2 linked regions of the Leucothrix mucor DSM 2157 genome follow. The protein of the gene in region 1 interacts with the protein of each later gene in a pairwise test. Links are inferred from orthologs where the notes say so. Each region holds a gene or a part of one and is shown in the gene's direction. Other genes may lie near its edges.

Region 1 (14,995 bases):
AATACCGTCAATGCTGAAACAGCCACCGCACCAACTACCGTCATTACGAATTGTTTTTGGCTATCTTTGCGAGCCTGTTCGCGCCAAGGTAATAAATTTAATCCTGCCATTAGATAATTCCTCGCAGAGCCAGTCCGGTTGATACAAGCATCGCGGGGATATCACTGGTAAAACGAGCCGGATTAACTCGTGAATTCAACACCACATTCGAAAATGGGTTAGCCAGTGTAGTCGGTACACCAGTTGCATCCTGAATCTGCTCATCAATACCTGGAATACTCGCACAACCGCCCGATAGCAGAATCTTATCGACATTCCCAGTCTGGGTAGAGGCATGATAAAACTGCAAAAATCGTTGAACCTGACGAACCATGTTTTCTCGGAATGGATCAAGTACTTCAGGAATATAGCCTTCCGGTAAGTTACCGTTTTTCTTAGCGAGTCCAGCCTCAGAGTAAGGCAAGCCATAGCGCTGCATGATTTCTTCGGTCAGCTGCTTACCACCAAATGCTTGCTCTCGGGCAAAGACAACACGCCCTTTTTCAAAGACGTTAACACCGGTCATGGATGAGCCAAAATCGACCAAAGCAACGGTGTCGTGCTTAATGACATCATCAACCAAGGTACTAAATAGTAGTTCGATCGCGTGCGACTCAAGATCAACCACATCGACCGTTAGGCCAGCCATTTCTGCCGCAGCCAAACGAATTTCAACATTCTCAGTTCGGGTTGCAGCCAGAAGTACATCGACCATTTCAGGTGACTGCGCCGAAGGGCCAAGCACCTCAAAGTCAAAGTTAACTTCTTCCATTGGATAAGGAATGTACTGCTCAGCTTCCAACGTTACCTGAGCTTCCATTTCAGAAGCAGGTATAGATGCCGGCATTGCGATTACTTTATTAATGGCCATCGACGATGGAATACCCAACGCACAGTGTCGGGTTTTAGTACGACTTTGCTTCAGTACACGTTTGATTGCTTCACCAACCGGATCCGCCTCGACGATGTCTCGCTCGTACGCGGCACCTTCAGGTAAGGACGCTACGCCGTAACTCTCAACGCGGTAGGTGCCGTTCTTATGGGAGAGCTCAATCAGCTTGACTGCCGAGGAACTGATATCAATTCCGAGGAGCCCGCCTTTTTTATTGAAAGAAAACACAGATTAGGTACCGCCATCTTATTTTTATTGTTATATGTTCACGACCAATGGCCAGAACTTTAGATTTGTCACTCAATGGTAGCGATAAGCATCAAAATAGTCTACCCTCAACCATCCGAATTAACGACTCTCTAGACAGACGGTTCCGGCGCTACAAGGACGAGTAACCCGCTGTTAATACACGATTAAGACATGTCTAATATTATAAAAATTCTCTTCAGAAGCTTGTTTGCACCGGCGATTCTGCTATTTTCTCTGGGCGTGATTTTAGTCGCCGCAGCCTATTTTTTCTATGAGCCGAACTTACCCAGAGCGGCCCAACTACGCAACACCCAACTGCAGCTTCCAATACAGGTTTATAGTGCAGAAAACCAACTAATTGCTGAGTTTGGTCAGTTCCGCAGACGCCCTGTAACCATCGACGAAATCCCTAAAGACATGATCAATGCCTTTGTTGCGATTGAAGATGCGCGCTACTGGAACCATGTCGGCGTCGACTTTAAAGGTATTATCCGTGCTGCGGTGACAACCCTGCGAAATCGAGCGGTTTCACAAGGTGCCAGTACGATTACCATGCAGCTGGCGCGCAACTTATTCCTAACCTCAGAAAAAACAGCCGATCGTAAGATTCGAGAGCTATTTCTTGCGCTTAAAATCGAAAAAGAGTTCACCAAAGAAGAAATTTTGGAACTTTACCTGAACAAAATCTTCTTGGGTAACCGTGCTTATGGTGTCGGCTCTGCTGCGGAAGTGTACTACGGCAAAAAACTTCAGGACCTGTCACTTGCTCAAATGGCGATGATCGCAGGTTTACCTAAAGCCCCTTCCCGCTACAATCCCATCAGCCAACCTAAGCGCGCTAAAATTCGCCGCGACTACATTTTGCAGCGAATGATGGAGCAGGGGTACATTACTCAGGTTCAGTACCAAGAAGCCTTGAGTGAGGATGTGTCGGCTAAGGTTTATCAGGTCGAATCTGAAACCTATGCGCCGTATATGGCGGAAATGGCCCGTGCCGAAGCGCTTGAGCGTTACGGCGTGGAGAACATGTACACGCTTGGCTTGAAAATCTACACCACGCTGGACAGTAACCAGCAAGATATCGCCTTAAAAATCCTACGCAAACACCTTATTGACTACAGTCGTCGTCATGGGTATCGCGGCCCGATTGAAACACTGAATCTTGCAGACTACCCCGATGAAGCCTCCCGCGAAAAGAAGCTGGAGAATTACAATAACTATCAAGTGATTGAGCCTGCAATCGTTACCACTGTTAATGACGAAAAAGCAGAGCTTCAACGCCGAGGTAGCTCTACACTAATTTCCTTAGGCCTAAAGCAGGTCAAATGGGCAAGGACTTATAAAAGCGAAAATAGCCGTGGCCCAAGCGTCAAAAAAGTAACCGATGTATTAAAACAAGGTGATGTCGTTTGGCTCGGGAAAAACGATAAGGACGAATGGGAGCTAAGTCAGCTACCTAAAGTAACCGGAGCAATCACAGTAGTTAACCCGAAAGATGGCGCAATTGAAGCCATGGTTGGCGGCTTTGATTTCACTTACAGCAAGTTTAACCGCGCGATACAAGCTCAGCGTCAACCAGGCTCCAGCTTTAAACCTTTTGTTTATAGCGCAGCATTGGCAACAGGTGACTATTCTCCAGGCAGTGTTATAAAGGATGAAGAAATCGTAATTCCTGGCAGCAGTTGGTCTCCACAGAACTATGATAAAAAATACCACGGCCCAACAGCGTTGCGAGAAGGCTTAAGAAAGTCGCGCAATATTATCTCCATCAAACTGCTTCAACAGATTGGTGTCGAGACAGCATCTAACTACGCTAGACGCTTTGGTTTTAACGAGGCCGCACTACCACAAGACTTAACTTTGGCGCTGGGTACCGGCTCAGTTGCTCCTCTTGATATTGCTACGGCCTATGCCAGCTTTGCGAATGGCGGCTTTAAAGTTAATAACTACTACATCCGGAAAATTCTTGATAAAGATAACCGGGTACTATTTGAAACCAAACCTGATACAGTTTGTACGCAATGTCCCAGCCCGGGCCTAACTGAGCTTGAAGCACCAAATATGCCAACCAGTATTAATGGAAATCCGGTTGCCAAGCGTATTATCGAACCTTATGTCGAGTATCAAATCACCAGCATGCTGCGTGATGTGGCGACCTCAGGAACAGCCGCAAAAGCGACTCGCATTTTAAAACGTAGAGATTTGGCCGGAAAAACTGGAACCACCAATGATCAACGCGATGCTTGGTTCAGTGGCTTTACGCCCAGCAAAGTAACGACAGTCTGGGTAGGTTTTGACGACCTTGCACCACTAGGTCGCTACGAAACGGCGACGCAGGCGGCTCTACCACTGTGGATAGACTTCATGAAGGAAGCACTAGCCGATATTCCCGAAGCTAAGTGGCCACCCGCCCCAAAAGGCATGGTCAATTATACTTTGGATGCTCGCAATGGCCTACCTCCTTCAGAGCTCACTACCAAAACACTGACTGAGCTGGTTATCCCTTCTCAAATCCCATCAGAAGAAGAAATTTTGGCGTACCGGGAAATGCACCCCGAAGAATTTATGGTGGCTGAGGAAGACTTAGCCCAACAGCGCCAGAATGAACGCCTTGAGCGTGAGTACCAGCAAAAAGTGGACAACTACAATCGTCGGGTTGCGGCGCGTCAGCAGGAAGTAGAACGTTTACGCTCAGTCGGTAGCACCTTTGTTCCGCCAGAGCTTGGACCGCCACCGGAAGTACCACTGGAGCTTATTCAAGCCCAAGAGCGCGCAGCTATCCGCGCTAAACAAGGCGGTAACTCAGGGGTAATGACGCAGGCACCATTAACTGTAGAAGGACTACCACCACCAGACCAGCAAACTGAAGAAGACAAGCAGCTGCTGGAAATGATTAGGCAGTTCAATAACTTGAACTAAACAAAAAAGCCCCTGATAAATGATTATCAGGGGCTTTTTTTATGAAACGTCTAATTAAGCTGTTGAATCAGGCTTTGCGACCAAATTCATGAACACTATCCACTAAGACCTTCAGGTGATCTGGGTTCACATGCTGATGAATACCATGACCTAAGTTGAATACATGGCCTGTTGGCTTATCACCAAAATCAGCCAGCACGCGTTTCACTTCTGTTTGAATGGTCTCTGCGTCAGCATACAGTACCGAAGGATCCATATTTCCTTGCAGCGCAACTTGATCACCGACACTAGCAACGACTTCGTTCAAATCGGTCGTCCAATCCACCCCAATTCCATCACAGCCAGTCGCAACAATATCTTTCGCCCAGCGCGCACCATTTTTGGTGAACAAAGTCACTGGTACACGGCGCCCTTCAGATTCGCGCTGCAGACCATCAACGATCTTTGCCATATAGCGCAAAGAGAATTCACGATAAACATGCGGACTTAGCGCCCCGCCCCAAGTATCAAATACCATAACAGACTGTGCGCCTGCTGCGATTTGCGCATTCAGGTAAGAAATCACGCTATCAGCCAGCTTATCTAATAATAAGTGTAGCGTCTTAGGGTCGCTATACAGCATTCCTTTAACTTTTGAGAAGTCTTTACTGGTGCCGCCTTCAACCATATAAGTCGCCAACGTCCAAGGACTACCCGAGAATCCAATCAACGGCACTCGACCATCTAAGGCTTTACGAATGGTGCGCACAGCATCCGTCACATAACTTAGCTCAAGCTCAGGATCTGGTACACCAATAGCCGCCACATCTGCTGCAGTGCGAACTGGTCTCTCAAAGCGAGGACCTTCACCTTCGGCAAAGTATAGACCTAAGCCCATCGCATCTGGAATCGTCAGAATGTCAGAGAACAGAATAGCCGCGTCTAAATCAAAACGCTCTAATGGCTGCAAAGTGACTTCACAGGCCAACTCTGGATTTGTACATAAATCCATAAAGCTGCCCGCTTGTTTACGCAACTCACGGTATTCTGGCAGATAGCGTCCAGCCTGACGCATAATCCAGACAGGAGTGGTATCGACGGGCTCTTGAAGCAAGGCACGCAAGTAACGATCGTTTTTTAATTCAGCGACAGACATAAGGGATGACCTTGAAGGAAGACTTCGTAAACGGCAGGATTAATTACATTATAATCAATCAGCCTTCTGGCAGGAAGTATGCGAACGCATAGTGGTCGCTGCAATTGTCAAAGTGCATAACACTAAAACTAGCAAGCGCCAACAAGTGGCGCCTGATTACGCATACTGGATGCGTTTTTACCGCAGGCCTGCACTAGCGTCAGGCACTGCGGAGAAACTGTAAATCAGAACAGACGGATACGACGGTTCAATTCACGCTTCAAATTCTTGATGTTACGCTTTACTGCAGCAGCTTTTTCACGCTTGCGTACTGATGTTGGCTTTTCATAGAACTCGCGACTTCTTACTTCTGCAACAACACCTGCTTTTTCACAAGTACGCTTAAAACGGCGCAGTGCAACTTCAAAAGGCTCGTTTTCTCTGATCTTAACGTTTGGCATAAAATTCGACTTCTCAATAGAAAGTATTTACTAGGTAGCCGAGCATTATACCCCGAGTTCTGACAATTGCAAAAGTTGTAACGCGATTTATTTGGCGAATTGCATTAAAATCATCACTATTACCAGAAAATAACCTTGCTGCACCGTTCAGCTACGCTAGAATGTGGCCATAAACAATAACCCGACCAAGACAACTAAAATGGATTACCATTAATATGCCGTCTATGAAAAATATTCTCCTCATCTGCCTGATCGCAGGTTTCAGCGCCGCTTGTACGTATAAACCGACCATTCTTCAAGGCAATGCACTAGAGCAAGATACTATTTCTCAAATAAAGCCCGGCATGCCAAGAGCAGAAGTGATCAGTATTTTAGGCTCACCGCTGATGCAGGATGATTTCACGACGAATCGCTGGGATTATCTGTACTACTCAATTGAGCGCGACCAACGCAGCCAACAAAAAAATCTGTCTATCTATTTCAGTGATGGGATTGTGAGCAAGGTCAGTCAGGAATAAAATCAGCATTTAGTACCTTCGGATCACCGCTCTGCCAGGGATGGCGGATCACTAGCTATGTACCCTGTTAAGGGTATGAGCTAAGCAGAATTGAAAAAGGACAGACTCGTGCGTAAAAATCCACTGTTATACAGCGACCACGCTGAACCCCAAGAAATCTTCGAAGCGACCCCTCTTCCCGAGGAGCCACGCTCTTTTTTCTTCTACATCATTATTCTTGCCAACTCTCTATTGGTGCTCTTTGTATTGGGAGTGATTTGGTTTCTCTTTTTGAAGTCTCCGGACTTGGAGCTTAAGTCACTAACCGACCGTTTCTTAGGAGGCTCTGAGCAACCCACTATGATCATCGAGTCACCGAGTAACTCCGGCACTGAGACCAATGCTGCATCATCAAAGCAAGCTCAAGACGAAATTCAGCAAGCCAGATTAAAGCAGATGCGAGAGCAAGAGGAGCTAGCAGCAGAGCGTAACCGGCTTGAGCAGCTGCGACTGGAGCTTGAAGCCGAAAAACAACGAGCGGATTCACTGCAAGGTGCATTACCCGTCATAAGTAACAAAGCCGAAGAGGCCGTTGAAACCTCAACAATTACTATCACATCTGAGACAAAAGTAGAAAGTGCACCGGAACCCGAACCAACCATCGTTCCAAATGCTGCCAGAGAAATTCCACCAGTGCCAATTGATACTAATGATATGAAGTCTCAGATGGACATAATTATAGAACAACTCAATCAGGGGAATCCGGCAAAACAACAATAGGCACGGATACATTCCTCCCAAGCAGGAATCCATTCGTAGCAAACTAGCCCATTGAGTTCTGGATGGTGTTAACATATCGGGTTGACGTTTTAATCGAGTAAATACTCGAACTCTGAAGCGAAGACAGTATAATGTTCCGCTGAAAAACGAATAACGATACTCCAATACAAGGAATTAATAATGGCCAAAGGCATTAATAAAGTCATCCTGGTAGGCAATCTGGGTACTGACCCAGAAGTCAAATACATGCCAAGTGGTGGTGCAGTCACTAACTTCAGTCTGGCCACGACCGATAGCTGGAAAGATAAAACCTCTGGCGAGCGTGTCGACAAGACAGAATGGCATCGGGTAGTGTTCTTCAATCGTCTGGCTGAGATTGCGGGTGAATACCTGAAAAAGGGTTCACAAGTTTATATCGAAGGAAGCTTGAGAACTCGCAAATGGCAAGATCAAGGTGGACAAGATCGTTACACCACTGAGATTGTTGGCTCTGAGATGCAAATGCTGGGTAGCCGCAGTGGCGGCAATAGTGAATTTGATCAGTCTCAATCACGCCCTGCGCCACAGAAAAGCCGCCCTCAGCAGTCTGCGCCTCAAAACCAGTCACGCCAAGCGCCACCGCCAGCACAAAACTTTGATGATTTTGATGATGATATCCCGTTCTAAACAGCACTTGGGATACACCTGAAAGAATTAGTAGCCGTGTATACGCACCTGCAGAGCCTTTATATATAGGGGCTCTGCGTTGTCGTTGAATCATTCATGAATCGCAACACATTTAGGATTTTACGCTATGTCCCACAAATCCAATCCTGTTATTGCTAAAAAAGGGCCTTACGTTGTTGAGCTTGAAGCCGGCAAAACCTATTACTGGTGTTCTTGTGGTCGATCCGAGAAGCAACCATTTTGTGATGGCTCTCACGCTAATACTGATTTCACACCATTAAAGTTCACGGCCGAAGAAAGCAAGAAGTACGGGCTCTGTGGTTGTAAATATACAAAGCATGCACCTTTCTGCGACCGCGAGCACAGCAAGTTAGACTAAATTGCGAAAAATTGATGGCTTGTCTTTGTTTTCACGATAAAACAATGCCACATTACCAATACGCTGGACCAGCATGGCTTTATGCTGCTCCGCCAATGATTGAATCAGCTCATCGCGCTGCTCCCGATCACCGAGATTAATCTTTAGCTTAATTAGCTGATGATAATCCAGTGCGATTTCAATTTCGTTGTTAATACTCTCTTTCATACCGTGTTGCCCAACGGTAACGACCGGGCTTAAAGTATGACCGAAAGACTTGAGTTGTTTGATCTGTTTAGTATTCATTTCCATCCCTGAATTGTATGACGTTATGGCTAGAAGCAAAAGCAGTACTCGCTGGTTAAAAGAGCATTTTGATGATGAATTTGTAAAACTCTCCCAAAAAGAGGGATATCGCTCGCGTGCGGTCTACAAACTCAAAGAAATTCAGGAGAAGGATCGCCTGATACGCCCCGGCATGAAGGTGGTTGACCTTGGAGCAGCTCCAGGCGGTTGGAGCCAATATGCAGCCCAAATCATCGGGACTAATGGCCGAGTTGTCGCCAGCGATATCCTACCCATTGACCCGCTACCTTTTGTCGAGTTTATACAGGGTGATTTTACCGAACAGAGTATTCTCGATGAAATTCTGCTTTTGATGGGAAATGATAAAGCCGATGTTGTAATTTCAGATATGGCCCCCAACTTAAGTGGGAATGATGCAATTGATCAACCCGGCTCGGTTTACTTATGTGAGCTGGCTTTGGATATGGCAAGGCAGATTTTGGCACCAAATGGTTCCATGGTCGTTAAGCTGTTTCAGGGTGAAGGCTCTGATCAATACATACAGGATGTAAAACGTAGCTTCAAACAAGTGAAAATACGCAAACCCAAGGCATCACGAGCCAGAAGTCGTGAGGTCTACGTGGTTGCTTTGCAGTATTTTTCTACAACACACTAAGTCTGAAGCAATTAACAGCAATCATGGTAGAATGATTGTTAACGAGATGCATAAAAGACGGCTGAATAGAGGATTCTTTCTTGAGCGAATTAAACAAAAATATTCTGATGTGGGTGGTAATCGCCTTGGTTCTGGTTGGAGTTTTCAGTAAATTTCAAGAACCTACAACATCATCTGCTAACATTCCTTATTCGGCGTTCTTGGAGCGTGTCAATAATAAGGAGATCCGCAACGTTGAGATACGTGGTCAGTCTATTACTGGACAAACAAGTAATAGCGAGACGTTTTCGACTTATGCGCCGATCAATGACCCCAAAATGTATGATGAATTATTGCGTAATAACGTGCTGGTCAAAGTTGATCCGCCAGAAGGACGCAATATCCTTGTCGACATCCTGATCAATACAATTCCATTCCTGATTATTGTCGGACTGTGGATTTACATTATGCGTCAGATGCAAGGCGGCGGCGGTAAAGGCGGCCCGATGTCATTTGGTAAGAGCAAGGCTCGCATGATGACTGAAGATCAGGTGAAAGTGACATTTGCTGATGTCGCTGGCTGTGAAGAAGCTAAAGACGAAGTATTCGAACTGGTTGAGTTCTTACGTGATCCGGGCAAATTCCAAAAGCTAGGTGGAAAAATTCCACGCGGTGTTCTACTTGCTGGCTCGCCAGGTACGGGTAAAACATTGCTGGCTAAAGCAATCGCTGGCGAAGCTAAAGTACCGTTTTTCAGTATTTCAGGTTCTGACTTTGTTGAAATGTTTGTCGGTGTGGGTGCTTCCCGTGTTCGCGACATGTTTGAGCAAGCTAAGAAACATGCGCCTTGCATTATCTTCATCGATGAGATCGACGCTGTTGGTCGTAAGCGCGGTGCAGGTGTTGGCGGCGGTCATGACGAGCGTGAGCAAACACTGAACCAGTTACTGGTCGAAATGGATGGTTTTGAAGGCACAGAAGGCGTAATCGTGATAGCTGCGACTAACCGCCCTGATGTACTTGACCCAGCTCTGTTGCGTCCTGGTCGTTTTGACCGTCAGGTTGTTGTACCTCTGCCAGATGTTCGTGGCCGTGAGCAAATCCTGAAAGTGCATATGCGTAAAGTGCCTATCGGCAACGATGTTAAGCCTGCTCTTTTGGCTCGAGGTACACCGGGGTTCTCTGGTGCTGACTTAGCTAACCTAGTTAACGAAGCCGCCTTGTTCGCAGCCCGTGTGAATAAGCGCACTGTGAACATGGAAGAGTTTGAGAAAGCGAAAGATAAAATCATGATGGGCGCAGAACGCAAGTCCATGGTGATGAACGATAAAGAAAAACGTAACACTGCTTATCATGAAGCGGGACACGCGATTATCGGCTTGAAAGTGCCAGATCATGACCCTGTTTATAAGGTAACGATCATTCCTCGTGGGCGCGCTCTTGGTGTAACAATGTTCCTTCCTGAGGAAGATCGCTACAGCCATAGCAAGCAGTCTCTGGAAAGTCAGATCTCTACTTTATTCGGTGGCCGTCTTGCTGAAGAAATAATCTTCGGCAAAGAAAGTGTAACGACTGGTGCATCCAATGACATTGAGCGCGCAACTGAGATCGCTCGTAACATGGTTACTAAATGGGGACTATCTGAGAAGCTAGGCCCGTTGGCTTACAGTGAAGAAGAAGGTGAGGTGTTCTTAGGACGCGCCACAACTTCACATAAGCAAATGTCTGATGAAACAGCTAAGTCTATCGATCAGGAAGTTAGAACGTTTATTGATCGCAACTATGATCGTGCCGAGACTATTTTGCGCGAGAATATTGATGTATTGCATCTGATGGCTGAAGCACTGATTAAGTACGAGACCATTGATCGCGGTCAGATCGATGAAATCATGCAAGGCAAGAAGCCAACACCTCCAGCTGATTGGAATGATGATGATCACTCCGGTAAAGATGATGGAGATAGTGGTGAGACTGCCACGTCAGAAGATCCAGAAGCTAAAGATGATGAGGTCGTGAACGCTAAGCCAGCGAGCTCTCACTAGGCACTAGTTAACAATCTAATTTTACGATCGTAGAGCGCGACAGGAGCAAACCTCCTCGTCGCGTTTTTTTATGTGTGATTATCGGGAAATATAGACCTTATATACTATTTACACTGATTATTAATTAGTTAATGGCTAACAATTGCCTATATAAGATAATTTTGATACAAACACCCTTATATTTAGTAGATTATTTAGGCTAATAAAAATAAACAAAGGAATTTGTGATGGAAAAGAAATACTTCGGTACTGATGGCATTCGCGGCGAGATCGGAACCTACCCAATGACCCCCGACTTTGCACTTAAACTAGGATGGGCTGCCGGAAAAGTTCTGGCTACAAAAAAGAACCCACTGGTTGTTATCGGTAAAGATACCCGTATTTCTGGCTACATGCTTGAGTCTGCGCTTGAGGCAGGGTTAGTAGCCGCTGGTGTTAGCATTCGATTACTAGGGCCAATGCCAACCCCTGGCGTTGCTTATCTAACCAGAACCTTCCGTGCATCTGCAGGCATTGTTGTGAGTGCATCTCACAACCCTTATCAGGATAACGGTGTTAAGTTTTTCTCTTCAGCAGGCATGAAGCTGGATGACGAAACCGAGCTGGCAATAGAGCGCTATTTAGAAGAAGACCTTGTTACCGTAAAGTCTGACAAACTAGGCAAAGTCGTACGTGTTGATGATGCAGCAGGCCGCTACATTGAATTTTGTAAGCGTGCCTTGCCTAATGAAACATCATTAGAAGGTTTAAAGATAGTTGTCGACTGCGCAAATGGTGCAACCTATCATGTTACGCCGCACGTATTATCAGAGCTTGGAGCGGAGATTATTACTGTAGCAAATTCACCTAACGGCTTGAACATTAATGAAGAGTGCGGTGCTACCTCACTCGATATGCTGTCCAAGCAAGTCCTATTACACAACGCCGACCTAGGCGTTGCGCTAGATGGTGATGGCGACCGCTTAATGCTGGTTGACCACACGGGTGCAACGGTTGATGGTGATGAGATTCTAGCCATCATTGCTAAACACCGCCTGAGTACAGATAGTGCTGGCCAAGATATTGTTGGCACATTGATGAGTAACCTTGGCCTTGAGCACGCAGTCCAAGAGATGGGACTTAACTTCCACCGCGCCAATGTTGGCGACCGCTACGTTATCGAACAAATGATCAAAACCGGCGGTGTACTCGGTGGTGAGTCTTCTGGCCATATTATTGTTCGGGACCGCATCGAAACGGGTGATGGCACGATTGCAGCATTGCAAGTATTACAAGCTATTGTAGAAAGTGGGCGTTCTTTGCACGACCTCAAGCAAGTCATGACCAAATACCCTCAAACATTGGTCAATGTTGAGTTAAGTGGTGTTATTGATATTGCGAATAACGCAGCTATCCAGAAAGCTGTCGCTAATGTCGAAGATCAGCTGGCTCATCGTGGACGAGTGCTATTACGCGCGTCTGGCACACAACCACTCATTCGAGTAATGGTAGAAGGCCAAGATGAGACCGAAACAACAATGCTGGCACATAGCATTGCAGAAGTGGTTAAGCAGCAATCTGGCGGCTGATGCCCTAGCTCTGGAGCCTGCCTCTACCGGAAGGTTATCTTCCACTGCCGACAGATAGCTACACAATAAGTAAAGAGCCCAATATTACGCCTAAAGCAATTACCGCTTTAGGCGTAATGCGTTTAACACCACTAACAATGAACTCAGCGACATTCCAATCGCAGCCATCCACGGTGCCAACAGGCCCAGTGTAGCCATTGGCATTGCCAGCAAGTTATACAAAATTGCCCAAGCAAAGTTTTCTCGGATGATAACTCGTGTTCGCTTTGCCATATGAATAGCCTGAGGAATCGACTTTAAGCTATCCGACATTAACACCATATCGGCAGTGACTTGAGCTAATTGACTCCCCTCACCCATTGCAATCGACACATCTGCGGCAGCCAGTACCGGTGCATCATTCACACCATCACCCACCATAATGACCAACTGCCCCGCATCCTGTTTGGACTTAAGGTAAGCAAGCTTCTGATCAGGTAACTGTTCCGCAATAACGGTATCAATACCTAACTTTTTACCGACATGATCTGCAACAGACTGCTTATCACCACTCAGTAAAGTCACCTGCATTCCTGCAGTTTTAAGGGCAGCAACACATTCGACGGCATCAGCTCGCAGCTGATCTTGCAGCTCTAAAATAACCAGTAACTGCTGCTTATTAGCCATGTAAATTCGGGTATTGACTCCTGCAAAGCCCGCCTTCATTTCTAAATCAGCAGACGTAACGCCATCTGCCAACCAAGGCTCTATAAATTCTTTCGTCCCGATACGATAGACAACACCGTCGAATACACCTTCAACACCTCGACCAGGAATATTTTTCTGATCTTTGCAGACCACTGCCTCTAGAGTACTAGCCGCAATAACAGCACGCGCAATAGGATGTTCAGAGGCACTTTCTAAACCTGCAGCCAGCGCCAACAATGCTTGCTCTGGAGAAAACTCCACCGCGACTTTTGATAACTCTCCCGAACTTTCAGAGCCACTAGCACTCCTAGACCAATCATCAGCAAACCACTGCCCAGATACCTGCAACTGACCTGTAGTCAATGTCCCCGTTTTATCAAATACAACATCTGTTGCTTTTGATAGTCCTTCCAATGCATGCCCACGCGTTGTTAGCACACCCATCCTGGTGAGACTACTAGTGGCCGTAGTTAACGCAACAGGAGTCGCTAGCGACAAAGCACAAGGGCAAGTCACCACCAATACCGCAATCGTCACCCAAAATGCACGATCAGGATCATAAAACCACCACGCCCCAAATACCAACGCAGCCGTAATCAAAATAACCAATACAAACCAAGCTGCAACCGAATCGGCTAAACGCGCCAGCTTAGGCTTTTCCATCTGAGCCCGATCAAGCAAGCGAATAATCGAGGAAAGCACCGTACTCTCACCAACCGCCTGCACCTCAAGCACTAGCGGACTTTCAACATTCACCGTACCACCAGTCAGCGCATCGCCACTATGCTTTAACACTGGAACGCTTTCGCCACTCAATACCGCTTCATTCACCGTACTTTCGCCATCAGCCACTAACCCATCAGCCGGAACAGTCTCGCCTGGCCGGATCAATACCCGATCACCAAGCTGCAACTCAGAAACACTCACTACGCTCGTCGAGCCATCTGCAGCCAAGCGCGTGGCAACCGCTGGCAATAAGCGAACTAACTCATCTGCGACTTTACCCGCATGATGCCGAGCATTCATTTCAAGAAAACGACCCAGCAACAGGAAAAAAGTAAACATGGTGACGGAGTCATAATAAACCTCACCCGCCCCAGTCACTGTAGCCCAAACGCTCGCTGAGTAAGCCGTAATCATGGCGATACTAACCGGCACATCCATCCCCAAGCGGAAGCGCTTTAATTCCCGCCATGCCGAACGAAAGAACACACTGGAGGCAAATAACAATACTGGCGTAGTGATAAATAAACCAATCCAGCGCAATAAGTTACGCGCAGACTCACCCATATCGGCTTCGCCAATATACAAGGCGAGCGCAGTCATCATCACCTGCATCATACCAATACCAGCAATGGCAATACGTCTTAGGGAATGTTTACGCTCTCGCTCGTTAATATTGTGCAAGCGATTGGCATCGAATGGGTGGGCTTGATAGCCGATACTGCGAATCTCAGCCAGTATTTTACTTAAGGGAAGTTGGCTTTTATCCCAGACCACATTAGCGCGATGTGTGGTGAGATTAACCCGAAGCTCCAAAACACCCGGAATCTTTTGCAAATGGTGTTCAATTAACCAGACACAAGCCGCACACACAACGCCTTCAATGATTAACGATGCCTCACTGACAGAGTCGTCGGTATCGCGAACAAAGGATTGTTGAACGGTTTCATTATCAAATAAGGTGAGCTGTTGCAGCTCATCCGGCACTACCGAATCAGGTCTGGCAGAGCATTCAGTACGGTGGCGATAAAAATCATCTAAGCCATTATCAACAATAGCT
Region 2 (14,722 bases), 3.0 Mb from region 1 along the record:
TTGAAATTGACTGGCAAGGTGCCCAGCAAATTAGAGTATTGGAACCCGAAGCATGCAGCATCTTTATACTGCCACCGTCAATTGAAGCCTTAGAGCAGCGTTTACAATCAAGAAATCAGGATTCAGATGAAGTTATTGCCAGACGTTTGTCTCAGGCAAAAGAGGATGCGACTCACTTTTCAGAGTATGACTATGTCATCATTAATCAGGATTTTGAAAAGGCGCTAGAGGAACTGCAGAGTATCTTTGTAAGCCAAAGAGTCAAACTAAGCAAAGCTGAATTACGCAATGCTGACATACTAAGAGCATTAATCGATTAATCGGTTTTAAAGCAGGCCCGCCTAAGTAGACGGGCCTGCAATATTTTTATGCTTTTTTCAGCAAATCACGGATCTCAACCAACAGATCTTCGCTGCTTGGGCCAGCTGGCTCAGGCTCTGGTTCCTGCTTACGTTGCGCCTTGTTCATCAATTTAATGATCAAGAAAATAGCCATTGCTACAATCATGAAATCGATGAATGTCTGAGCAAATGCTCCGTAGTTAATTGCTACCGCAGGAACATCCCCTGCCGCTTCCTGAATCACATAAGAGAGGTCTGTGAAGTCAACGCCACCCATCATCACACCAATTGGTGGCATGATAATATCGCTAACTAATGATGAAACAACTTTACCGATTGCAGCACCGATGATGATACCTGCAGCCATATCGACCAAGTTACCTTTCAGTGCAAATTCTTTAAATTCAGCAATCATACCCATTTTCTTTTTCTCTCTATATTTATATAAAATTATTTAATGAAGCACACTCAAGCTTTCACGCAAGTACTCGGTAGAGACATTGCATGAAAACTCTAAACGTGTGATTTGTTTTTTCTGTCAGGAAAAACCGTTAGTGGTTATTATTAATTTTCCGGTTCAAAACGAATGATTAATCTTGAAGATTCGATTGCTTGGATTTGATCGGCAACTTCCGGGGTGATCAGGCAACGTCGCTCGCCCAAGAAGGCAATGGCTAGTTCTCCGGCAGAAAGTAGCTCTTGCTGAGCCTCAGTAACAAACAAGTATTTAACTGAACTACCAACAACAAAGTTATAGCGAATATCAGCCGACTCTTCGTTTTTCGCATTGTCACGAATCAACGCACCAATCTTTGCCCGGTTTATCTTACGAACCCTAGCCGCTTCTTTGCGTTGCTTTTCCTGCTCTGCCTGCTCTGCTTTCTCAGTCGCAGATCGCTGCTTATAAAACAGCTCGAGATCACTAGGCTCATGCGTCTTGGCAGGCTTCTCAGCACGCTTGTTACGGTTACTGCCTGAATTAGCGGCTTTATTTTTATTATTTGGCTTGGCACTCTTTTTTACAGATTTAGGCTTAGTCTCTGCCTGTTTAACCTGCTCTTCAGTTACCAAACCAGCCTTTAACAGTTGGTCTCGAATAGAACTCATTTTGGATTACTTAATTCTGTATTAACTAAATGGGAGAAAAGCACATCATAATCTCAGCGCATACTGCTCGGCATAATATAGAGTGCGCCCTACTTTGTCACATAAAAACACTTGCTCTAGCCAATAAAGCCAAGTGCATCACTCTTATAAATCAGTAGCCTCTCTGATTTTTTATCCAGACAATGCTATAGCGACTATTAGGATTTTAAGATAAGCCCTAAATTTCAACAGCCCAGAAGATTAGCCGTAGTGCACCACACCTAGGTTCGTTATAATGCTGCGACAAATTTATTTCCACATCTAAAGGAACTCAGACGATGAATATCGACAAACTCTCCGTAGGAAAAGATGTACCCAATAACGTTAACGTTATCATCGAAATCCCTGCTAACGCTTCACCTGTAAAGTACGAAGTTGATAAAGACAGCGGTGCGTTGATGGTTGACCGCTTCATGACTGCTCCAATGTTCTACCCAGCAAACTACGGTTTCGTACCGCACACTCTGGCAGATGATGGCGACCCGATTGACGTATTGGTTGTTACTCCAGAGCCTCTTGTTCATGGCTGTGTTATCCCAGCTCGCCCAGTTGGCGTTTTGAACATGTCTGATGAAGGCGGCGGAGATGTAAAGATCGTTGCAGTGCCAGCTGGCAAACTGTCAACTCAGTACGACAACATTCAAAACTACACAGACCTGCCTGAGTTGCTACTTCAGCAAATCGAGCATTTCTTTGAGCACTACAAGCAGCTTGAGAAAGGAAAGTGGGTAAAAATTGACGATTGGGCTGATGCAGCTGCAGCACGTCAAGCGATCCAGGAAAGTGTTGAAGCTTACTCTAAGTAAGTCGCTCTGAATGATCAAAAAGTGTTAACTCGATAGTAATAACAATAATTGACGGACTGTGCTAATTTAGTACAGTCCGTTTTCATATAATCGATTCTCTAACTACTGCGGCGACGATGTCGGAAAGTAAAATACTAAAAGACGAAAAAGAAGAACACCTTCTCTTCCGCTCACGAGCAATTGTTGCGGCATGCGTCGTGGTTATGCTGCTCTCAGCAATCAGCGTCAGGCTGTTTTATCTTCAGGTTTCACAGCATGAGCACCTGACTGAGCTTGCTCAGGAAAACTACCAAAAGCGTATTCCAATCCCCCCAGTTCGTGGTCAAATTTACGATCGCAATGGTGTGGTACTTGCTGACAATAAAATCGAATATGTACTGGAAGTGGTTCGCGATAAAGCAACTGAGCTTGATGAAAACATCGGCCTGCTACAAAAACTCATTCCAATTACGGCCAAAGATATTCACAAGTTTAAACAGCAGCTTCGGGTTAACTCGCGCTTTCAGCCTGTTGTCTTACGCTCAGCGCTAACGCCGGAAGAGATCTCTATTTTTTCTGTGAATCGTTACCGATTTCCGGGCTTTGCAGTCAATATCCGCACCGAGCGGGTTTATCCTTTAGGTTCTGTCGCCTCTCATGTCATCGGCTATGTGGGACGTATCGATACACGCGACCTAGAAAGATTGGGTAAAAACGAATACAAAGGCTCTACCCATATCGGCAAAACTGGCATTGAAAAATTCTATGAATCCAGACTGCACGGCAAAGCAGGTTTCAAACAGGTTGAAATGGATGCACACAGTGAGCCACAGCGCACACTGGAAGAACAGTCCCCTATTTCAGGTGAAGACCTATTCTTAAGTATTGATCTGGAGCTTCAAACCAAAGCCGAGACACTATTACAAGGAAAGCGTGGTGCTATCGTGGCACTCGACCCTCGCAATGGTGAAATTTTGGCCATGGTTAGCGTACCGATGTTTGATTCCAACTTATTTGTGAATGGCATCTCCTACAAAGACTACAATGCCTTACGCGATGACCCCGGTCGGCCACTGTTTAACCGTGCTTTGCAAGGCGCCTACCCACCAGGCTCAACCATTAAACCAATTACAGGATTGGCTGGTTTAGAAGCTGGCGTTGTTAATGAAAAGCGCACAGTCTATGGCCGCGGCTTCTTTCAAATTCCAGGGACCAAACATCGTTATCGCTGCTGGAAAAAAACAGGCCATGGTCATATTTCTTTGAACCGTGCGATTTACCAATCCTGCGATGTCTATTTTTATGATCTGGCCTATCGTATGGGTATTGATCGGTTCTCCGTAGCCATGCGCGAATTTGGCTTTGGACAGAAAACCGGAATCGATTTACCGCACGAGCGCTCTGGTCTTATCCCAACCCCTGAATGGAAAAAGAAGCGTTACAAAACAAGCTGGTACCCTGGCGATACCGTTAATATCGGGATCGGTCAAGGTTATTGGACGGCATCACCGCTACAACTAGCTCATGCGACCGGAGCGGTTGCAATGCGTGGACAACGCGTTATGCCCCACGTATTGAAGTCGGTTAGAACCTCACGTGATTTACCTGAAAAAGTGGTTGTACCTAAACGCCTACCCAGCATTAAGGCCACCGATGCACACTGGGATGCGGTCATTCAAGGCATGGTCAATGTGGTTCATGGTCCGATGGGAACAGCAAGACGCTCCGGTGCTGGCGCCAAATATCGTTTCGCGGGTAAAACAGGTACTGCTCAAGTCTTTGGAATTGCGCAGAACAAAACCTATAACGCCTCAAAACTTGCCAAGAAGCTTCACGACCACTCCTTATTTGTGGCTTTTGCACCGCTGGAAAATCCTCGCATTGCCTTATCAATCATTGTTGAGAATGGCGGCGGCGGTAGCGCGGTGGCAGCGCCGATGGCACGTGAGCTACTAGACACTTACTTACTCCCCAAACCTGTACAAATCGAAGCTGAAAAGCCCGAGGAAGGCGAGGTAAAAACCACTCAAGTTAACAAGAAAAATAATGATCGCACTTAAAGATAGTACTGAGGCTTGTCGCATATGAATAACTCAATGGGTATTTTTCGCCTTGCCTGGGAAGTACTATCAAAGCTTGATTTAGTGTTATTAATCGCATTGATTATCCTCCTAACCCTTGGCGGCATTACCTTGCACAGCGCCAGTGGTGAAAATGTGGTGATGATGGAGAAGCACTTTATCCACCTGTTTATTGCTGCGGTGGTGATGCTCGTCGCCGCACAAGTACCCAGTCATATACTCAGCCAGTGGTCGATTTGGGTCTACTTTGGCGGTATCGCTTTATTAGTTCTGGTGTTATACCAAGGTTCAATGGGTGGTGGTGCTCAACGTTGGCTGGAGCTTGGGGCGATTCGCTTTCAACCTTCCGAGGTAATGAAGCTCGCAGTCCCCATGATGGTGGCCAGTTACTTCTCCAGAAAGACCCTCCCCCCAAAGTTTAAAGACAATATCATCGCCGCAGCACTCGTTGCAGTACCGATGCTATTAATCGCCAAACAACCCGACCTTGGTACCGCCCTGCTGATCGGAAGCGCTGGATTCTTTGTTATCTACTTTGCAGGTATTGCCTGGAAGTGGCTGCTATTGTTATTTGCAGCAGTCATGGGGGCAGCTCCTCTACTATTCTTCTTTGGCATGGAAGACTATCAGCGCCAACGCGTAATGACCTTACTAGACCCCGGCTCTGATAAGCTCGGCACGGGTTATCAAATCACGCAATCGACAATCGCCATTGGCTCTGGTGGCGTATACGGAAAAGGCTGGTTAAACGGAGATCAGTCCCGTTTAGACTTCTTACCTGAGCGCCACACCGACTTTATCTTCGCTATTTTTGGTGAAGAATTTGGCCTACTCGGCAATTTGATTTTGTTTGGTATTTACATCTTTATTATTTTACGAGGGTTGCACCTTGCAACGCGTGGTGTTGATACGTTTTCAAGGTTGCTTGGTGGTAGTTTAAGCCTGACCTTTTTCGTTTATTTATTGGTGAATACCGGAATGGTTAGCGGCGTACTGCCAGTTGTCGGAGTTCCACTACCACTTATCAGCTACGGCGGCACCTCAATGGTTACGCTAATGGCGGCTTTTGGCCTACTAATGGGCTTAAAGAAGCGAAAAATCGGCTATGACGAGTCCTAAGCAAACTCGCCGCTTAACCAGCCAGCATAAGACATTTCAAAAAATTATGTTAATATAAACGACAATCGCTTGGGCTGAGCGATACTAATAATAATATAAAACCTGATTCAGGGGACAATAATGAAAATAAGAAGCACTCTGTCGCTACTACTTGTGGCTGGCATCCTAGGTGGCTGTAGCCAAATTAGTCAATCTGTAAAAAGTGTTACCAAACTGGGCGGCCAAGGAAGTGATTCCTACAGCGAAGATCAGGCTAACTTAGTGGTACCACCGTCACTGGCATTGCCTGCTGACGTAAGCTCGGCGACAACGCAACGCCAAGCACCTCAAAGTACACAAAATTCACTAAGCTCTAACAAGAATTACTACGTTGTTGTGGGTACCTATCCTGATTCTGAGCAAGCAATGGATACCTTTGTTCGCTTGTCTTCAATTGGCCTGCCAAATGCGACGATGGAATCACGTACTACTAAGAGCGGAAAAACACTCCACATGGTTCGCCTTGGCCCATTCAAGCGCCAAGAGCAAATCGACAAAGTTAAAGATAGCCTGCTGAGTGATGGCCTCTCACAATTCAAGGTTGTTGAAAGTTAATTTGACAGCAAAGCAACCGGTGAGCATTATCCGCACAGTTAACAGGCGATTTTCTCACCGGTAGCATCCTCGAATAAACTCTGGAAATAGCATAAAAGAGGCTGTAAGGTCTGCCTTCACAGTCTATAATGTCGGCTAGCGCGAAAAAATATAGCAGGAGCTACCTTAACCAGTTGTCGAGGCTTTAAACAAGTATGTTTGTAAGAACCATCACCCTTTTCGTATGTCTGTGGCTAAGTCTGCTCACCCCCTCCTTCGCTGATAGTAGCGTCCCACAACTTCCAAAATTAGACGCAGCTCAATATTTGCTGGTCGACTTTTTGAGTGGCACTGAACTTGCCGCCAAAGACCCGGATAAACGTATTGAGCCCGCCAGCATCACAAAACTGATGACGGCCTATCTGCTGTATCAAGAATTAGACAAAGGCAATATCAAGCTTGAAGACCGTGTGCTGGTAAGTGAGAAAGCCTGGCAGATGGAAGGCTCACGCATGTTTCTTGAGATCGGCAAAAAAGTCCCACTAGAGCGCATGATCAGCGGCTTAATTATCCAATCAGGAAATGATGCAGCTGTGGCACTGGCTGAACACAGCTCAGGCTCAGAGGAAGAGTTTGTTCGCAAAATGAATGCTGAAGCTGCCCGCTTAGGACTGACGAACACTCATTTTATGAATGTAACTGGCTGGCCTGATCCAAATCACTACATGAGCGCTCGCGATATCGCCAAGCTTACACGTACAGTGATCAAAGAATATCCCGAGCATTACAAACTCTATAGCGAAAAAGAATACAGCTACAACGGAATCAAACAGTACAACCGCAACAAATTACTGTGGCACGACAAAACCGTTGATGGCGTCAAAACAGGTCATACAGAAAGTGCTGGTTACTGCCTACTTTCTTCAGCACAGCGCGGCTCAATGCGTTTGATCGCAGTAGTTCTTGGCGCAGAGAGCGATAAAGCCCGCACCAATTACAGCCAGCAATTACTGGAATACGGCTTCCGCTTTTACGAAACTCACAAACTTTATGATGCTAACTCAGTACTGGCTGAGGCACGCGTTTGGAAGGGTGAGAAATCCACCGTCCCTACTGGCATCATGGAAGACTTCTACGTCACCATCCCAAAAGGTCATTATTCACAGCTTAAAGGCTTGATGGAAATTAACAAATCTATCGACGCACCAGTTAAGCGTGGCGACCTAATCGGTATGGCTGTCATCAAAGATGTAGACCGTATTGTGCTGCAAAAACCACTTGTTGCAATGGACAGTGTTGATACTGGCGGTACTTGGACCAATATTACTGACAGTATCAAAAAGTTATTTGTGGAGTAATATATGAGTGAACAAGAAGACACGCTAATCGAATTTCCTTGCGATTTTACGATTAAAGCCATGGGAAAGACGGGTCCGGAACTGCATGAGACCATTATCACCATCGGCCATCGTCATGATCCGGAGTTTGATGTAGAGCGCATTACCACGCGTGCCAGCAAGAATGGCAACTTCACCAGCATGACCATCAACGTCTATGCTCAAAATAAGCCGCACCTCGATGCGATCTATCTTGATCTGACGGCTAGCGAACATATTCTGTGGGCGCTATAAGCAACGATGTGATTGTTCGCCAACTGGGTTTGCGTGATTATGAAACCACTTGGCGGGAGATGCAGAGCTTCACCAGAGCTCGCGATGCAGACTCCCCTGATGAGCTTTGGGTTGTACAGCATCCGCCTGTATTTACCCTTGGCACTAACGGCAAAGCCGAGCACATTCTAAATGCTGGTGATATTCCTGTTGTGAAGATTGATCGCGGTGGCCAAGTGACTTATCACGGCCCAGGACAATTAGTCATCTATCTACTACTCAATCTTCACCGCCGCAAACTAGGCATCCGTAAGCTAGTGACTATTCTGGAAGAGTCCATTGTGACCCTGCTGAAAACCTACGACGTGGATGCTTATGCCGACCCGGATGCGCCTGGCGTGTATGTGAATAAACGCAAGATTGCTGCCCTAGGTTTACGAGTATCCAGAGGCTATACCACGCATGGCTTAAGCCTCAATGTGAATATGGACCTGGAACCATTTACCCGAATCAACCCTTGCGGCTATGCGGGGCTGGAGATTATTCAGTGCCAGGATCTGGGCATCAATAGCTCCATTGAGACCCTGACTAATGAATTAATTAGCCATCTGAACCAACAGCTACCGACTCAGATGACGACACTGCCTCCGGCTTAAGTTGCTCGTCCAATACATCCTTTAAGACTGTCATCACATGCTCTAGTACTTGCGGTTGAGCATCGGCAGTTGGATGTAAACCATCGCTTTGCATTAAGTCATAATCCAATGCGACAGGCTCCAGCAAAAACGGTAGCATCGGTAACTCATACTCTTTGGCAACATCAACAAATACTTGTTCGAACTTTTGTGTATAGGTAAAGCCATAATTTAGCGGAATCCGAATACCCAGCAGCACCACATCAACATCCGCCTCCTGAGCCAACTCCACCATCGCCTTTAGGTTCTCTTCGATGACTTCGGTTTTAATACCACGTAAACCGTCATTGGCACCCAGCTCTAACAAGATCAGGTCAGGTTGAAATTTCTCTAGGGCATCCGGCAATCTTGTCAAGCCACCTTGAGTCGTTTCACCGCTAATGCTTCCATTAACCACAGATAAAGTGTCTTCATTTTCAGCCTGTAACAGGCTCACCCAACCTTTATCAATAGGTATTCCATAGGCTGCGCTCAGGCTATCACCCCATACCAGAACGGTTAACTTACTGCTGTCAGGTTGCGGCTCTGATTTCGCGAAAACCTCACCAGAATTTAATATAAGCCCAACTGCAACGACTAAGGTGAACGCGTATACTAAACGGATTAATTTCATAAAAAGTCCTAATACAATGCCAAAAGAAGCGATTAATTACGCCATTGAGACAACGCAACTAAGCAAAAAGATCCAACTAAAAACAGGAGAGTCACTCCCGATACTGCATGATATCACGCTGCAGATTCCACAAGGCAGCTCGGTGGCGATCACCGGAGCCTCTGGATCAGGAAAAACAACATTACTCGGCCTCTTAGCGGGACTTGATGCGCCAACTGGCGGAGATATCAAACTACTTGGCAAGTCCATGTCAGACCTTAGTGAAGATCAACGCGCTGCATTACGATTAGGACAGGTGGGATTTGTATTCCAGTCTTTTCACCTAATGAACAACTTAACGGCTCTGGAAAACATCATGTTACCGCTAGAACTTGAGCAGGTTTCAGGTGATATCAGACAGCAAGCGTTAGATGCACTAGAGCAAGTTGGTCTGAGTCAGCGCGCCAGCCACTTACCCACTCAATTGTCCGGTGGTGAGCAACAACGTATTGCTCTGGCTCGTGCCTTTGTTAACAAGCCAAAAGTGTTATTTGCAGATGAGCCCACGGGTAACTTGGATCAGGCAACGGGTCAGGATATCGAGAAGCTGCTATTTAAAATGCAGCAAGATAATCAGAGCACCATGATCTTAGTGACGCATGATGACTCGCTGGCTGCGAAATGCCAAATTCACTACCGCCTGCAAAACGGCGAAGTGGTGACGTCAGAATGAATATACTCAAACACTGGCGTCAGGCATGGCGCATCGCAGAAATGCGTCTGTTATTCCTAGCGTTACTAGTCTCAGTGACTGCCGTTACTTCGGTTAACTTTTTTACTGATCGCACCGACCGCGCAATGACTGCGCAGGCAACCAAGTTACTCGGTGCTGATATTATCGTGCGCTCCTCTCGCCCGTTGGATGAAAACTACCTGCAGCACGCTAAAGACATGGGACTGCAAGCCGCTGAGATGGTTAGCTTTAGCAGCATGGTATCGGTAGATGACCGCCTTCAATTAGCACAAATCAAAGCAGTAACTGACAATTACCCACTGCGTGGCGAAGTACAGATCAGCGACAGCCTTGAGCAACCGGGTGCGGTAGAGACATTAGATGCGCTCAAGCCGAATCAGGTCTGGGGCGTTGCCCAACTATTCACCGCGCTTGAAGTTCAGCCCGGTACTGAAGTCCGTATCGGTCGTAGCTTATTTAGCTTATCCAAAATTATTACCAGTACGCCAGACCAAGGCGCTAATGTCTTTCAGTTTTCTCCACAGGTATTAATGCCCTTGGAAGATCTGAGTGCGACTGGCTTATTAACTCCCGGAAGTCGTGCCCGCTTTAGTTACTTATTTGCCGGCAGTGATGCCCAAGTTGATGAATTACAAAGCTGGCTGGAAGCCCAGCTCAAAACAGGCGAACGCATAGAAACATTGGATGATGGTCTACCCTCTGTGCAAACCGCATTACAACGCGGCCAACGCTTTTTAAATATGGCAGCCCTACTCAGCGTTATTCTTGCGGGCGCCGCCATTGCGCTAACCAGCTATAGCTTTAGCAAACATGAAACACACACCGTAGCTGTTCTTAAAACAATGGGCGCTTCAAGACGCCGTATTTTGCAGCGCTACTTGAGCCAGCTATTACTGACCTCGACCACTGCAGCACTACTCGGTGCGCTGCTCGGCTTCGTCATTCAATTCCTAATTGCTTTTATGCTGAAGGATTTGATCGGCCAGACTTTACCAGCCCCTAGCATACTGCCAGCAATCACCGGCTTACTAACAGCTTGGTTAATGGTTTTGAGTTTCTCATCGCCACAGCTCGTGCAGCTGGTTAATACCGCACCAGTACAGATCTTTCAAAACCAATCCCAAGGAAGCACGACCAGCTGGAAATTTTTAGTCGGGACCATTCTTGCGGGTATTTTTGCTTTAATGTGGATGCAAACCAACGACCTAAAGCTCAGCGCTTATGTGTTTGCGGGTACGATTGCCGCAGTTGTGGTTTTCTGGCTAGTCGCCAGAGTACTGCTTAAGTCGATGGCACACATCAAAATCAAAGGAAAATCAGTCCTCAGCACACTGTCTGGTGCTGGCCAACGCTTGCAGTTACTGATTGTAGTGTTTGGAATCGGATTATTCAGTCTGCTATTACTGACTGCTCTACGCGGAGACCTATTGGATCGCTGGCAGAATAGTATTCCAGCCGATGCTCCTAATAACTTCCTGATTAATATCCAGCCGGATGAAGTGACTAGCCTCAAACAGTATCTTGCACAGAAGCAAATCGATCCAAACTTGTATCCTTTAATTCGTGGCCGACTCGTTGAGATCAAAGGCGAACCAGTTGTTATTGATGACGTAGAGTCGGAAAGAGATCGTCGCTTATTGCAACGCGAATTCAATTTATCCTCAGTAACTGAGTTACCCGAAGCCAATATCATGCTTGATGGAGACTGGTTTACTAAAGGCCAAACCACTGGATTCTCGGTAGAAGAAGGCATTATGGAACGCTTTAAGCTGGCTCTGGGAGATACCTTAACCTTTGATATTGCCGGTCAAAAAGTCACTCAGAAGATTGAAAGTGTACGGCGTGTTAATTGGGATAACCTCACACCCAACTTCTTTGTACTGGCAGCGCCAGGCTCAATGGAGAACTTACCCCAGACCTTTATCACCAGCATTTATGTGCCAGAGAATGATAAAACGCTGGTCCCCAATCTCATCAAGCAGCACCCGAGCGTCAGTTCAATTGATATCAGCGCTATTATGGGTCAAATCAAAGACCTGATCGGCAAAGCGTCTTTTGCGGTGCAGGCCATTTTTGCCTTTACCTTGATTGCTGGAATCATTGTGTTATTTGCAGCGCTACAGTCGCAAAAAGCCGAGCGCCGTAAAGAACTCGCAATCCTAAAGACTATTGGCGCTAGCCGACGCCAGCTAAAGAAAACGATTCTGTTGGAGTTTACTTTGGTGGGAGCCATTGCAGGCTTCTTGGCTGGAGCATTTGCAATTATTGCGAGTAATGTCGCCGCCTATGCCCTATTCGATCTTGAGCCGTCAATTAATATGACGCTCATTATCATCGGCATAGTGAGTGGTGGCTTATTGGTGGGAATTGCAGGCTATCTAAACTTAAGACCGTTGCTCAATGTCGCGCCAGCCTTACTATTTCAGGAACATGCTAGCTAATCAGGAGTAATTTGCCGCTTCTTCTAACAACCAAGAAACAAACGCCTCAACGGATTCATTTACAGTATCCGTTTTGGGGCGTATTACATAGTAGGAGTGATCAAGCGGCATTTTCAGGTCAAATGGAATGCATAGGCGACCGGCATCAATGTCATATTGAGCCAGCGGCTCCATACTAAGGCCAATACCCTGCTTGTCGATCGCTCCACCTAATACCAGCGAAACGTGGTTGAAGTGCAGACCGCGTTTCGCATCAATTCCTTCAACACCTGCCAGCTCAAGCCAGCGCTCCCAAGATGGGCGGCCAGTATAGCCAGTATCATCATGTAGCAACGTATAGTGGCGTAAGTCGTCCGGTGTTTTCAGCGGATGCTCACCTTCGGTCAACAGATCCGGGTTACACAATGGCACTGCAGCCACATCAAATAACTTATCGACCTGATAACCAGGCGCAATACCGTCACCAAAACGAATAATTAAGTCGATTTCAGCACTTCGAAACCAATCATCCATATTGTCAGAAGTGCTGCGATTGCTAATTAAAGTGTCATCACCGGTAATTTGCATGTCAATTTCCGGATGTGCACCCGAAAACTTATGCAACTTAGGGACTAACCATTTAGCCGCAAAGGATGGCGCCATGCAGACATTCACACTGGCATGTGCCGTATGACGACGCATAAGGTTCACCGCTTCGGCAAGATTGGTAAAGCCTTCACGCAATTTAGGTAAGGCTACTTCAGCCGCTTCGGTTAACTCAATGGAACGATTTTTACGTTCGAACAGAGGAAAGCCGAGATATTCTTCGAGGGCTTTGATTTGATGACTGACCGCTGCTTTGGTCACAAATAATTCGTCAGCTGCTTTACTGAAACTAAGGTTACGTGCCGCTGACTCGAGGACTCGCAAAGAATTTAAAGGAGGGAGTTGTGGCATAGTATAGTCAGTGCTGATCCGGCGATAAATTATAATAAGATGATGTTACTGCGTCTTCCGCATGTAGCATAAGAAAAAAAAGGGTTTTAAACAATAGTCTATTGGCTTTTACAATGCTTATTTGTTGCTAGTACGCATCACTCTCTCCCGAGAAGAAGGCAAACTGACAATCACCACACCGATAATAATAATGAGAATGCCAATATTTTTTTGAAGATTGGTGGTCTCATTAAATTGAGGCAAGCACACAGCACCCACGTAAACCAAGACATAGGCGATACTGAATAAGGGATAAGCCTTACTCAGCTTAAGAAACGACAACACATAAACCCACATGAGCATCGAAACAAAATAACTAAGAATGCCGAGGGAGAACCATAATAGCGCGGTTTGGTTACCACTGGTTAGAGAATACTCTGTCAACTGCTGCCAAAGCTCACTCCAACCGCTTAGATACTGGGTACTGAGTTTCATAAACAGCTGACCAACAGCCGTTAATAAGATGGCGACACCTAGGATTATCCACGATCTCGGCTTAATTCTGCCATCTTCTGAGACACTCATATCGCGCCCCGAAGCAAAACACCAATCCCAACTAGAATGACAAACACACCAAGCCAGCGTTGCAACGGTATTTTCTCTTTAAAGAGATACCGGGCACCTAATAGAATAAGTACGTAATTAATGCTAAGTAGAGGATATGCCAGACTGAGTTCAACCTTAGTGAGCACAATCATCCAGAACAGCAGACCTAATCCAAGAAATGCGGTGCTGCCGACAAATTCAATACTTAATAAGCGCCTGAAAATACTACTGCTTTTTATATTTGCATATTTCAGTGATGCTTGTTTCTGTAATAGCTGCCCACCACTGGTGAATGCCACTGAACAGAGTAAAGCCAAGAAAACCTCACGCGTAAAAATCACTTTCGCTCCCTCGCGGTATAGATATGAACTTCTTCGCTCGCCTCTGAGTTCACACGTCTAATATATAGCATACAGGCGAGAGTTGCTAGATTCAAAAAACCAATACAATCAATAGGTTAAAGTACTATACGAGGGTCGAAACTGATTAAAAGGAAAACATAATCACTTCAAAATTACGCATTGCGGTGCTAAAAAACATGCTGACTTTACTGATCTTGGAAACTCAGTATCTTTACGTTCAGACACTATATCCAGATCCTATTAGCTCATTTTTAACACATTTCAAGTGAATCGCGGCTTTACAAGATTATTTTTATTGATTTTAAGCCGCTAAACTCTAATTACATTTCGACATCACGCTTAAACGCTTGTCCATCACTACCGAACAAATAAGCACTCTTAGCATCGGCATAGACTGCAACCGACTCACCAGAGCGTGTTCTATCGTTACCTGGGCGTTCAACCACGAAGTTATCGTTTTGACCGTATTCACCATATAAGTAGCTGGTGCCGCCCAAATGTTCAGATAAAATGACTTTAAGTTCAAAGTTAAAGTCTCCTTCGCTAGCTGATAAGTCCTCAGGGCGCAAGCCAAGCGTCAGCGGATCCCCTGCTTTAGCGCCGCTAGTATCGAAATTCAGACTAATAACTTGGCCATCCGGCAGCTTGACGCCAGACGTTTCTGCACCAGGTGCCTCTAAGGTCACAGGAATAAAATTCATA

What was found.
Region 2: the proteins of LEUMU_RS26115 (region 1) and mrdA interact in binary tests that used the Escherichia coli proteins (3 or more experiments, as listed by UniProt). The link is inferred for Leucothrix mucor DSM 2157 from one-to-one orthologs.

Annotation. Positions count from the first base shown.
Region 1 is NZ_ATTE01000001.1:3,094,265-3,109,259, forward strand. Bases 1,038-4,299 are described here. They hold LEUMU_RS26115 (penicillin-binding protein 1A), read left to right. Parts: upstream 1,038-1,351; coding sequence 1,352-4,099; downstream 4,100-4,299. Other genes in these bases: LEUMU_RS0113995 (pilus assembly protein PilM), read right to left, coding at 1,038-1,159; hemE (uroporphyrinogen decarboxylase), read right to left, coding at 4,167-4,299. Outside these bases: LEUMU_RS0113990 (PilN domain-containing protein), read right to left, coding at 1-110; more of LEUMU_RS0113995, read right to left, coding at 110-1,037; more of hemE, read right to left, coding at 4,300-5,234; rpsU (30S ribosomal protein S21), read right to left, coding at 5,459-5,674; LEUMU_RS26120 (outer membrane protein assembly factor BamE), read left to right, coding at 5,890-6,192; LEUMU_RS0114020 (hypothetical protein), read left to right, coding at 6,301-6,951; ssb (single-stranded DNA-binding protein), read left to right, coding at 7,132-7,617; LEUMU_RS0114030 (CDGSH iron-sulfur domain-containing protein), read left to right, coding at 7,745-7,996; LEUMU_RS0114035 (YhbY family RNA-binding protein), read right to left, coding at 7,988-8,281; 23S rRNA (uridine(2552)-2'-O)-methyltransferase RlmE, read left to right, coding at 8,307-8,936; ATP-dependent zinc metalloprotease FtsH, read left to right, coding at 9,017-10,957; glmM (phosphoglucosamine mutase), read left to right, coding at 11,185-12,525; LEUMU_RS0114055 (heavy metal translocating P-type ATPase), read right to left, coding at 12,625-14,995. UniProt on the Escherichia coli protein: Cell wall formation. Synthesis of cross-linked peptidoglycan from the lipid intermediates.
Region 2 is NZ_ATTE01000001.1:47,511-62,232, reverse strand. What follows is about bases 1,882-4,870. They hold mrdA (penicillin-binding protein 2), read left to right. Parts: upstream 1,882-2,409; coding sequence 2,410-4,332; downstream 4,333-4,870. Other genes in these bases: rodA (rod shape-determining protein RodA), read left to right, coding at 4,357-4,870; ppa (inorganic diphosphatase), read left to right, coding at 1,882-2,293. In the rest of the region: gmk (guanylate kinase), read left to right, coding at 1-320; large-conductance mechanosensitive channel protein MscL, read right to left, coding at 367-756; LEUMU_RS23930 (DUF2058 family protein), read right to left, coding at 906-1,448; more of ppa, read left to right, coding at 1,766-1,881; more of rodA, read left to right, coding at 4,871-5,472; LEUMU_RS23920 (SPOR domain-containing protein), read left to right, coding at 5,593-6,066; LEUMU_RS0100250 (D-alanyl-D-alanine carboxypeptidase family protein), read left to right, coding at 6,261-7,403; LEUMU_RS0100245 (YbeD family protein), read left to right, coding at 7,407-7,676; lipoyl(octanoyl) transferase LipB, read left to right, coding at 7,664-8,311; LEUMU_RS23915 (arylesterase), read right to left, coding at 8,256-8,963; LEUMU_RS0100230 (ABC transporter ATP-binding protein), read left to right, coding at 8,980-9,675; LEUMU_RS0100225 (ABC transporter permease), read left to right, coding at 9,672-12,137; transcriptional regulator GcvA, read right to left, coding at 12,138-13,073; LEUMU_RS23910 (DMT family transporter), read right to left, coding at 13,191-13,637; LEUMU_RS0100210 (DMT family transporter), read right to left, coding at 13,634-13,999; LEUMU_RS0100205 (ABC transporter ATP-binding protein), read right to left, coding at 14,341-14,722. UniProt on the Escherichia coli protein: Catalyzes cross-linking of the peptidoglycan cell wall. Responsible for the determination of the rod shape of the cell. Is probably required for lateral peptidoglycan synthesis and maintenance of the correct diameter during lateral and centripetal growth.